2 regions of the Pseudarthrobacter oxydans genome follow, and region 2 is predicted to be linked to the other one. Evidence: riboswitches for the same ligand, from Rfam matches in the RefSeq annotation. Region 2 holds a riboswitch; the other holds the start of a gene.
What was found. A riboswitch is a leader RNA that binds a small molecule or an ion and turns the genes downstream of it on or off. The one in region 2 is predicted to bind S-adenosylmethionine.
Positions count from the first base shown of each region.

Region 1: it holds a riboswitch for S-adenosylmethionine, as region 2 does, so the genes downstream of both, SMD14_RS12870 (aminotransferase class V-fold PLP-dependent enzyme) here and SMD14_RS18860 (DUF1737 domain-containing protein) in region 2, are expected to answer to the same signal.

Region 1 covers NZ_CP139438.1:2,849,507-2,854,986, reverse strand. The annotation lists gene SMD14_RS12895 (hypothetical protein) at 1-1, opposite strand, end outside; gene SMD14_RS12890 (CrcB family protein) at 69-470, opposite strand; gene SMD14_RS12885 (CrcB family protein) at 467-892, opposite strand; gene SMD14_RS12880 (metal-dependent transcriptional regulator) at 889-1,617, opposite strand; gene SMD14_RS12875 (class I SAM-dependent methyltransferase) at 1,682-2,440, opposite strand; gene SMD14_RS12870 (aminotransferase class V-fold PLP-dependent enzyme) at 2,535-3,977, opposite strand; SAM riboswitch class IV at 4,013-4,126, opposite strand; gene hisN (histidinol-phosphatase) at 4,286-5,098, opposite strand; gene SMD14_RS12860 (ribosome small subunit-dependent GTPase A) at 5,147-5,480, opposite strand, start outside.
Region 2 covers NZ_CP139438.1:4,127,822-4,133,301, forward strand. The annotation lists gene SMD14_RS18840 (aminodeoxychorismate lyase) at 1-130, shown strand, start outside; gene SMD14_RS18845 (pyridoxamine 5'-phosphate oxidase family protein) at 197-661, shown strand; gene SMD14_RS18850 (TetR/AcrR family transcriptional regulator C-terminal domain-containing protein) at 689-1,399, opposite strand; gene SMD14_RS18855 (hypothetical protein) at 1,665-1,919, shown strand; SAM riboswitch class IV at 2,204-2,318, shown strand; gene SMD14_RS18860 (DUF1737 domain-containing protein) at 2,331-2,609, shown strand; gene SMD14_RS18865 (rhodanese-like domain-containing protein) at 2,606-3,016, shown strand; gene SMD14_RS18870 (O-succinylhomoserine sulfhydrylase) at 3,017-4,225, shown strand; gene SMD14_RS18875 (DUF1905 domain-containing protein) at 4,257-4,559, opposite strand; partial or broken gene SMD14_RS18880 (DUF222 domain-containing protein) at 4,745-5,480, shown strand, end outside.

The DNA.
Region 1 (5,480 bases), 1.3 Mb from region 2:
TCACCATCCACGATACGGGAGCCCGCCAAATCAGCGCGCCGTCACCACAGCTGACAAGGCAGCAAACGCTAGGACACCAGGGCGATCCCGGCAGCTGCCGCGCCAAAACCCAGGACCAGGTTGGCCGCAAGATTCACTGCGGCAGCGCTGAATCGTTCCTCGCTGAGCAGCCGCACCGTTGCGGTGGTCCACGAACTGAAGGTGGTCAGCCCTCCGGCCAGGCCCGTAGCCAGGCCGGCCTGCCACTCGGCGCCAAGCCCCAGCGCCGCAGTGGAGCCGTGCGCTGCTCCGATGACGAAGCTGCCTGCCACGTTCACCAGCAGCGTGGCCCAGGGCCAGTGCAGCCTCTCTGCGCTGCCTGTGGCGCGTGTACTGCGGATGGAACTGTGATGCGCAAACCAGCTGTCCACGCCGAAGCGGAGAAGGGCGCCTGCCACGCCGAATATTCCTACCATGACCGCCGCGATCACCGGCGGACCCCGGGGCGCCGGCCAACCAATTTCCCGGCCCGCCACCCCACGCCGGCGGCCGCAAGTCCAAGGAGCAGCGACAGTGCGAGGTAGGCGAACCACACACCATGCTGCCCGGCCCGGGCCAGTTGGTCCACGGAAAAGACCACGGCCGAGAATGTTGTGAAGGAGCCCAGCAGGCCAGGCCCCAGCCCGGCCCGCAGCCAGAAGGCAGTCTGCGGCCGGGCCATCCACATGGTGGTCAGGGCGGCCAGGACAAAGCTGCCGGCCACGTTGATGCCCAGGGTGGTCCAAGGAAAGGCGCCGGGCAGTTCAGGAAACGCAACAGCCAGGCCGTACCGCAGCTCGGTGCCGATCAGGGCGCCGGCCGCCACCGCAAGCCAGGCGCGCAGCCCTACGCCGGAAGTCTTCAGCCGGCTCACACCCTGGGCAAGTCAGCGTCCCCGAGGAGGCAGCCGGGGTGGGGGTGGTCGCTGTGCACCCACAGCGCCGACGTAACCTCGTCAGCGAGGTCGTAGTTCCGTTCGCGGCCCGAATTGCTGATCCGCACCACCAGGGCGCCGCCGAAGGGCCGGCGGCCCACCACCTCAACTTCGGCGTCGAGGTCTATCTCCTCGGCGGCGAGGTAGCGGAGCAGTTCCGGGTTGTCGTCGCTGATCCGGGTAATCCGGCCGGTATGGCCCTCATCAAGTTCACCCATGAGGTGCGCGCGGGGCATGAACACTTTGCCATCGGCGGTGGGGATCGGATCGCCGTGCGGATCCCGCTGCGGGTTGCCCAGCTTGGCTGCCATCCGTTCTATGAAGGTGTCCGAGACGGCATGCTCCAGCAGTTCGGCTTCGTCGTGCACCTCGTCCCAGCTGTACCCCAGCTGCTGGACGAGGTACGTCTCGATCAGCCGGTGGCGCCGCACCATGGAAAGGGCAAGCCGGAGACCGGCGTCCGTGAGCCTGATGGCACTGTACGGTTTGTGGTCCACCAGGCCCTGGTCCTTCAGCTTGCGGACCATTTCCGATACGGAGGAATTGGCCACGCCAAGGCGCTGCGCCAGCTGGGAGGACGTGATGGGCTTGTCCTGCCATTCGGTGAAAGAGTAGATGACCTTGACGTAGTCCTCGATGGAGGAGGAGGGCGCGCTGGTCTTCACGGGATCAAGCCTACCGGCTCGCCGCCGCCATGCGGGGACCGGCGGGGCCGGCGGTGGCGGGCACTCATGCCCTCACCGCCCGCCAGGCCAGGGTGAGGTATGGCAACTCCAGGTCTTCGTCCGGCGCATGTCCGAGGTGCTCATGCAGGTACCAGTCGAGGTTCGCCAGTACCTTCGCCCGGGTGGCCTCACCCGCACGGAGGTAGTAGCTGCGCGACTTTGTCAGCTCCATCAGGTCGGTGGTGGTGACGGAGTCCTGCCAGTGCGTCAGGTGGTCCTCCAAGCCCTCGAACTCAGGCCCCACCAGCGGCCGGAAACCGGGTTTGTAGACGTCCCCGGCATGCATGATCCTCGAGAGCCGGTGGACCCAGGGGACGGACGTGTCCAGCTGGTTCCACACCAGGCCAAGCGTTCCCCCGGGGCGGAGGACGCGGGCCAGTTCCGTGCTTGCCCTCAGCGCATCGCACCAGTGCCAGGCCTGCGCCACGGTGACGACGTCGAACGCTGAGTCAGGCAGGCCGGTGGCCTCCGCGGTGCCCAGGACAGCCGCGGCGCCGGGATAATGTTCCGCCAGCTGTCCGAGCATGTCGGCTGAGGGGTCCACCGCCGTGACGGACGGCACCAGCCCCAGCAGCAGTTCAGTGAACTTGCCCGTGCCGGCACCAACGTCGAGCGCGTCCCGGGCGCCCGGAGGTACCAGCCACTGTGCTGTCTCAGCGGGATACCCGGGCCGCACCTGCTGGTAGTGTTTGCCGCCATCCTGGAAGCTCTGGCCCAGCTCCCGCCGCCGGCTGTGATCCAGCCTGGGGCCACCCCGTGCCACGCGTGGCCTCCTTCGTCGGGTCTCGTTGCTACCTTCCGAATTTACCGTACCCGCCCGGGCGTGGCTGAGCGCACGCCGCCGGTCGAGTCGCAGGTCAGTCGTCGATGCAGGGGGCGGCGCCGGCCGTTCCCGGGGTGTTGGGCGCCCAGTGGGGGTAGGTGCGGTTGTCGTTGGCGGGAACCCAGCGGCCCGCGTCCACCACGTAGTCCCAGCCGAGCCCCTTGGTCCGCAGGTCCCGGATGCCTGCCAGCAGACGCTCGGCATCGTCAAGCCGGGATCCCACGCCGAAGCTGGCACGGAGGGATCCGGACGGCAGCCCCAGCCGCTTCAGCAGCGGGTGGGCGCAGAAGCGGCCGTCACGCAGGCCCACGCCATGCTCTGCCGACAGGTACGCCGCCACCAGTCCGGCGTCGTAGCCTTCGACCGAGAAGTTGACCACGCCGATGGTGTCCGTATCCGGGTTGGTGTCCTGAAAGATCTGGTGGACGGTCACGCCGTCGATTCCCTGCAGGCCCTCCACCAGGTAGGAGCGGATGGCCGATTCATGGGCATGCCAGCGGTCCTGGTCCAGTTCCGCGATGACCTGCGTTGCGCGGGCCAGGGTGGCCGCTCCCAGCACGTTCGGTGATCCGCCCTCATGGCGGGCCGGGCCCGTTGCCCAGCTGACGCCGTCGAGCCTTGCCTCCTTGACGGCGCCGCCGCCGGCAAGGTGCGGTGTTCCGGCGTCGAGCCAGTCCGGCCGGCCCACCAGCACACCGGCGCCAAAAGGCGCGTAAAGCTTGTGCCCCGAGAAGGCAATGTAGTCGACGTCGTCAGCGGTGATGTCGATGCGGCGGTGCGGCGCCAGCTGGGCCGCGTCCACCACGATCCGTGCGCCGTGCTCGTGGGCGAGTGCGGCGAGGGCGCGAACGGGAAGGATCTCGCCCGTGACGTTCGACGCGCCGGTGACGGCGAGCAGGCTTACCCCGCCGTGCTGCAGTTCGGCACGCACGGCCTCAATGGTTCCTGCGATGGTGTCGTCCGCCACGATGCTGCGGTGGGGGACACCCTGCCATGGCAGCAGGTTGGCGTGGTGCTCAATGTCGAGGTACAGGACGTCGCCGTCAGCCCGGCCGTTCGTGACGGGCAGGCAGCCGGCCAGCAGGTTGAGGGAGTCGGTGGTGTTCCGGGTGAAGATCACGGAATCGTCCGGGCGGCCGCCCACGAACTCCCGGACGATGGCACGGGCATTCTCGTAGACCGAGGTGCTGATCTGGGAGGCGTAGCCGGCTCCGCGGTGCACGCTCGCGTAGAACGGCAGGATTTCGTTGAGGTAGGCGGACACCACGGAAAGCGCCGGCGCGGACGCGCCATAGTCCAGGTTCGCGTACCGGACGTGCCCGCCATGGATCAGGGGAGCCTGGATTTCGGCGCCCGTGACTGCCGCCAGGGGACGGCCGGCTGCGGCGTGGCGCTGGTCGAAGAGGGCGTCCTGTCCGGGTTGTGCTGCGGCGTCAGGCTGGATTGCGGCGTTGGGGGAGACGGTGGCTGTTGTCACAGAGACCTCACTTTGAAACAGGACTCCGCTGGGGGAATCCGCGCTTGCCGCATCCGTTCCGGACCGGCCTGGTCGTCACCCGGGGCACCCCACCGCGAATGGAGGGTTGCCGGCCAGCAAACCGGGGTTTAGCGCTGGCACTCGTGACCTGGTTAAGAGCGTAGGACATAGCCCGCGCAGGCTAAAAGCCGGCTGGAATGTTAAGGCCTTTGTTACGCGCAGTTGAAAAGGTCCGCTTTTGCCGAAGATAACGACGGCGGGCGCCTCCTTTCGGAGGTGCCCGCCGTTGATTATTCGGAAGAGGAGGGTCAGAGGAGGTCGTCCAGGTCCGGGTTCAACCGGCGCAGCACCTCCGAGTGAAGGATGGAATTCGTGGCCAGTGCGTTGCCGCCGAACGGGCCGTCCTCACCTTCCAGCGATGTGAACCGGCCGCCCGCTTCAACCACGATGGGCACCAGGGCGGCCATGTCGTAGAGGTTGAGCTCGGGCTCGCAGGCGATATCCACCGAGCCTTCCGCCACCATGCAGTACGACCAGAAGTCCCCGAATGCCCTGGTACGCCACACGTCCTCCGTGAGGCCCAGGAATTCGTTGAGGTTACCGCGCTCCTTCCAGCCGCCAAGGCTCGAATATGACAGGGAAGCGTCGGACAGTTTGGACACGTTGGACACGCGGAGGCGGGTTGCGGCTGCCAGGGAACGTCCCATATAGGCGCCCATGCCCTTGGCCGCCCACCAGCGCTTGCCCAGTGCAGGGGCGCTCACCACGCCCACCACCGGCTCGCCTTCGTCCACGAGGGCGATCAGGGTGGCCCACACCGGAACGCCGCGGACGAAATTCTTGGTGCCGTCGATGGGATCGATGATCCACCGCCGCGCACCATGGCCGGTGCTGCCAAACTCCTCGCCGAGTACGGCATCGCGCGGACGGGAACGGGAGAGCTGGCCGCGGATGGCCTCCTCGGCCGCCTTGTCGGCATCGGTGACGGGCGTCAGGTCCGGCTTGGTCTCGATGTGGAGGTCCAGCGCCTTGAAGCGGCTCATTGTCTGGTCGTCCACTGAGTCGGCCAGGACGTGGGCCAGGCGCAGGTCATCGTTGTAGCTCGAAGCGGGTTGGATCATGGTTCCAAACTACCGTCTGCGCGCCGTTCTGCCGGGAACCGGGCCCCGTCAGTTAACGCTGCCCAGCTCCTTGGCCTCCTGGGCTTCCATTCGGGGGTCCGTCCCCAGGAGCCGCCGCAGGGAGGCCAGCCTTGCTGAACCGGTGGGTCCGGCATGGCCTCCCGCTACCCACGCGTCCAGCCCACAGTCCACGGCGGTGGCTGTGTGCTTGCAGCCGCGCTCGCAGTCATCCGTGCCGGGAGAGAGGTCCGGGAAGGAGCGCAGGATCCGGTCCGGGTCCACGTGGGCCAGGCCGAAGGAGCGGATGCCGGGGGTGTCGATGATCCAGCTGCCGGACGGCGCGTCAGCGAGGCGCAGGGCGAGGGCGGACGACGACGTGTGC
Region 2 (5,480 bases):
GGTGTGGCTGATCTCCAGCGTCCGTTTGCTGGCGCCGGTCAACCGGATCGACGGCAAGGAAATCGGCACGCCCTCCGTCCAGAAGGAGCTGACCGCCGAACTGAACGAGTTGTTCGCGGGCATCCAGTAAACGGTCCTGTGATTCCGGCCTTTGCGCTCTAGGTTCGGCGGGGGCAGTGGCCGTAAGGTTTGGTTCATGGACTCGCAGACGCAGCCGAATGACAACCTGACCTTTGACGAATGCTGGGAACTCCTGGCCAATGACACTGTCGGCCGCCTTGCACTGGTGGTTGACGGCCACCCCGAGATCTTTCCAATCAACTACGTGGTGCACCGCCGCAGCATCGCGTTCCGTACGGCCGGCGTCACCAAGCTGTGGAGTGCCCTGACAGAGAGGCCTGCCGCCCTGGAGATCGACGGCTACGATCCCCATACCGAAGAGGCCTGGAGCGTGGTGCTGCGCGGCGATACGGCGATCATCGAGGACCAGGCGGACAAGGACGCCGTGGACAGCCTGGGGCTGGAGCCATGGCAGCCGGGAGAAAAGGCAAACTACATCCGGCTGACAGCCCGTGCTTTGACCGGCCGCCGTTTCAAGGTGAACCGGCCGGACGTCTGGGCCACGCGGCAGCAGGACAAGCGGCGGGCCTCTTTCGAATAACCCGGCCGGAATGCCTGTCCGGCCAGGCTAGCCGGTTGGCTCTGCGTCCTGAAGGGACAGTTGGGCTTCAAGGCCGGAGAGCAGGATGCTTAGCCCCTGGTCAAGTTCCGCGGATCCTTCGTAGTCCGCCAGGGCGGGGGCCAGCGCACGCAGCCGCGGGAACTCCTTGGCAGGCAACCGGTGCAGTCCCAGCCGCAGCAGCACTTCGTTTTCCTCCGGGTCCACAACGAATTCCTGCAGCTCGTTCAGGATGTGGCCGTAGAGGAAGCCGTAGTAGGCGCGGTAGACGTGGAGGGCGTCCGACGGGCTGAACCCTGCCCCAATCAGCAGGGACAGGATCTGCTCGAGGGGACGCAGCGTGCCCAGCGGCCGCAGCCCCAGCGGGGTGGAGAGCGGCCTGGTCACGAGCAGCGGCACCACATTGGGGTGCTGGAGCGCAAGGCTCCGAAGGTCGTGTGCGATGCGGCGCAGCTGGGCTTTCCAATCGGGATCGTCGGGGTGGATGGTGAGTTCGTTAAGCACCAGTTCGGTGACGCCGTCCAGCAGCGCGGCGCGGTTCTCCGCATAGCGGTAGAGGCTCATCGGATCCCGGCCCAGTTCCTGGCCAAGGCGGCGCATGGTCAGCGCCTCCAAGCCTTCCGCGTCAACAACTTCGAGCGCCTTGGTCAGCACCAGCTCCCTGCTCAGCTTTTGCTTTTGGGCCGGCCCGGTGGGGGACTGGACTTTCGGGGAAGCCATGATTTCCGTCCTGGAAGGCGGCAAGCCCTTTACCCGGATAGGTAATCCATTCGCTTGCCGAATCCGTTGTCTACGAGTAAAGTCTACATTGTAGATGCGGCAGTGACACCGCCCTGTAGCCCCTGGTTTCAACTAGTAGCCCCCGGTTTCAACTAGTTCTTGATTTCCGCGGGCTTCATCAACACTCCATGCCCCGTGCACGGCATTGAGGTTCGCTGCTGTAGCCGAACGGCGGCACCACCGCACTTAGCGAAGGGAAGCCGTCATGGCGCATTCGCAGTTCGATCTCTTTCTAAAAGAAGCCACCTACATTGACCAGGCCTCGGACGCCACCCTCGACCGTGACCGCCTTTACGGCCTGTACACCAGCTGGTGCTTCATCAACCAGCAGAAGCCCGGCCTGGAGTCCAATTTCTGGATAGCCATGAATTGCCGCATCAGGCACGGCCGCAAGGGGCTGCGCATGAAAGGCCCCGCCGCTGCCGACTACATCCTGGCAAGCTACCCGGGCCTCGTCTAAGCAACGGCATCAAAACGAATACGGCGTGGACCACGTGCCTGGGGGCACAGGGTCCACGCCGTTCCTCTTTAAGCGCGCTTAGGCGCGCTCCCTGCTACTGCATCAATTGATCCTGCCGCTCCCGCGGGTCCCACCCCCGGACACCCAAGGAGGAGCCGCCGTCGTACTTTAGGTGAAGGTGCCGGACGGCACTGGGCTCCACTGCGGCGCCCGGCCTACTTCAGTTACGCAACATGACGACGACGGCGGTGCGGCCGCGGGCGGCAAGTGTTACGTTTTTGGGGAGTAATGAGTACCGGCGCCAAGCCCTGACTGGCCGGTCGGCAACCCTCCTTTCGCGGCGGGGTGCCTCAGGTGAACACTCGGCATATCGACCCATTCGAGCTGCAAGCGTGAGAGAAGGAGATCGTCGTGTCTGACGCACCTGCCCCTGAAGAGAAACTGTCGTACCGCCTCATCAGCGGGCCGGATGACCGCGCCTTTTGCGAGCGGATCTCCGCCGCGCTGGCGGAAGGCTATGTCCTCCATGGCAGCCCGGCGGCAACCTTCAACGGCAGCAGTGTGATCGTGGCGCAGGCGGTAGTCCTGCCGGCAGCCATCGCTTCCGCGGACGCTGCCGTGGCAGATGCCGTTGACGACCTCGAGTCCTCCGGCGATGACCTTGACTTCGGCGGCGAGGGCCACGCATGAGCTACGCCGGAGACCTGACCCCGCAGGAGGCCTGGGAAAAACTTGAGCAGGGCGCCATCCTGGTGGATGTGCGCACGGAGGGCGAATGGGCCCACATCGGCATTCCCGACACCAAGGCCACCGAGAACGATCCGCTGTTCATCCAGTGGACCTTCCCGGGCGGAATCCCCAACCCCGACTTCATCACCGACCTTAGCCAACAGGCGCCCGAGGACAAGTCAACCGAACTGGTGTTCCTGTGCCGTTCCGGCCAGCGTTCCATCGCGGCCGCTATCGCCGCCACGCAGGCCGGCTTCACCTCCTACAACGTCCTGGAGGGCTTTGAGGGTGAACCGGACCGTTATGGAGAACGTACCGTCAACGGCTGGAAGAACCGCGGCCTGCCGACCAACCTGGGAAAGAACTAAGTGACCTTCAACGAAGACGCCGCCGGCTGGAGCCCCGACACCCAGGCCGTCCGCGGCGGGCTGGACCGCACCAACTTCCAGGAGACCAGCGAGGCTGTCTTCCTGAACTCCGGTTTCGTGTACGAATCCGCCGCTGCTGCTGAGCGGGCCTTTACGGGCGAGGACGAACGCTTTGTCTACTCGCGCTACGGCAACCCGTCCGTGGCCACGTTCCAGGAACGGCTCCGCCTGCTTGAGGGGACCGAGGCGTGCTTCGCGACGGCGTCCGGCATGTCCGCGGTTTTCACCGCCCTGGGTGCGCTGCTGGCGGCCGGGGACCGGGTGGTTGCCGCCCGCTCACTCTTCGGCTCGTGCTTTGTGATCCTGAACGAAATCCTGCCGCGCTGGGGCGTGGAGACCGTCTTCGTGGACGGCCCTGACCTGGAGCAGTGGCGTGAAGCGCTCTCCGAGCCCACCACCGCCGTCTTCTTCGAATCGCCGTCCAATCCCATGCAGGAGATCGTGGACATTGCTGCGGTCAGCGACCTGGCGCACGCTGCCGGGGCGACCGTCGTCGTCGACAACGTTTTTGCCACCCCCCTGCTGCAGCGGTGCGGGCAGTTCGGCGCCGATGTGATTGTCTACTCGGGCACCAAGCACATCGACGGCCAGGGCCGGGTGCTTGGTGGCGCCATCCTGGGTACCAAGGAGTTCATTGACGGGCCGGTGAAGCAGCTCATGCGCCACACCGGACCAGCACTGTCCGCGTTCAACGCCTGGGTCCTGACCAAGGGCCTCGAGACCATGGCGCTGCGCGTCAACCACTCCTCGGCGTCAGCCCTGCGCCTCGCGGAATGGCTGGAGGAACAGCCTGCCGTCAGCTGGGTGAAGTACCCGCTCCTGAAATCGCACCCGCAGTACGAGCTGGCCGTAAAGCAGATGAGCGCCGGCGGCACTGTCCTCACCTTGGAACTCGCCCCCTCCGGCGGCCGCTCGGGCAAGGACGCGGCGTTTGCGCTGCTGGACGGCCTGCGGATCATCGACATCTCCAACAACCTTGGCGATGCCAAGTCGCTCATCACCCACCCGGCCACCACCACGCACCGCGCGATGGGACCCGAGGGCCGGGCCGCCATTGGGCTGAGCGACGGCGTGGTGCGGCTTTCGGTGGGGCTGGAGGACGTGGACGACCTGATTGGCGACCTGGAGCAGGCACTTAAGCAGATCTAGCGCTCCGGCCGCGGCACCCGGGGCCATGGCCTCAAGGATTCTGCAGGGAAAGGCGGACGGCCACTTCGTCGCCGTCGCTAATCTCGGCCTTGGCCCTGATGTCCTTCTTGACGGGCAAGAGGTATGTGCCGGTCCTGGTATCCGCGAAGAGCGAGGTTTGCCACGCGTGGCCGGCAATCTCCGCCGCCACTTTGACCGAACCGAAAGCTTTGCTGTGGCCGGAACTGCGCGCGCGGATATCGTCCGCGACGTCCGCCGGCAGGGTCAGGAAATGCCAACCGGCTTCCCCGGGATAGCGCCACAGGCCTGCTTTGAAGGAATACGACGCCGCCACGCGCTGAGTATGGCACGGGACGTTGGCAGGACGCCACAGCTTGCCGCACTTGCGGCCGGCGTCTTTTGTCCCGGAAGGCGAGGGCACCGCTTCCTCGAACAGGTGGCACAAAAAACTTCAAGAGTACTTTCCGGAAGGCCGTCGTAGGGCCTAATAATGTCGGACCCCCTCGCGATGATGGGGGTATGGAATCGAACGCGGCGGTGGTGCAGGGGGAGGAAGCGGTTGACGCTTCTGTCGCGGCGTTTATGGCTGCGCTGGCTGGCGGAGGCCTTGCCGCGGGCGGGCCCGCCGCTTCCGGTCGCCGTGGCCGTGGCGGGGGCGTTGATGATCCGTTGCAGCGGGTTGCTGATGCGGCGTTGGATGTCCTGGGTGGGGTGGCGCGGTCGGAAGCGAAGTTGGCGGCGGTGAAGGCAGTGGCCGCGGCGGCCCTTGCCGGGGCGACGAAGGCGATGAATCCTCCGCCCGGGTCCCCTCACGAGGCCACGGCGCAGGACCGGAGCCTGGTGGCCGAGGTCGGGTGTGCACTGGCCATCGGTGACCGGGCCGCCGGTGCTTTGCTCGCTGAAGCCCATGCCTTGACCGCGTCGCTGCCCCGGACCCTGGCCGCCCTGCAGGGCGGGACGATTTCCTGGGCGCATGCCCGGACCATGGTGGACCAGACCGTCGGCCTTGGCCCGGCCGCGGCGGCGGCCCTGGAGGCCCATTTCCTGGACCCGGACGCCCCGGGGGCGGTCCGCGGGTGCCCTGTGGGGGAGATGCCCGCGTACCGGTTCAGGGCCAAGGCCCGGGGGTGGCGGGAACGGCACCATCCGGAGAGCCTGGCGAAGCGGCACGCCAAGTCCCTGGCGGACCGGCGGGTGGAGTACTGGCCGGATAACGACGCGATGGCCTGGGTGGCCGCCTACCTGCCCGCGGACC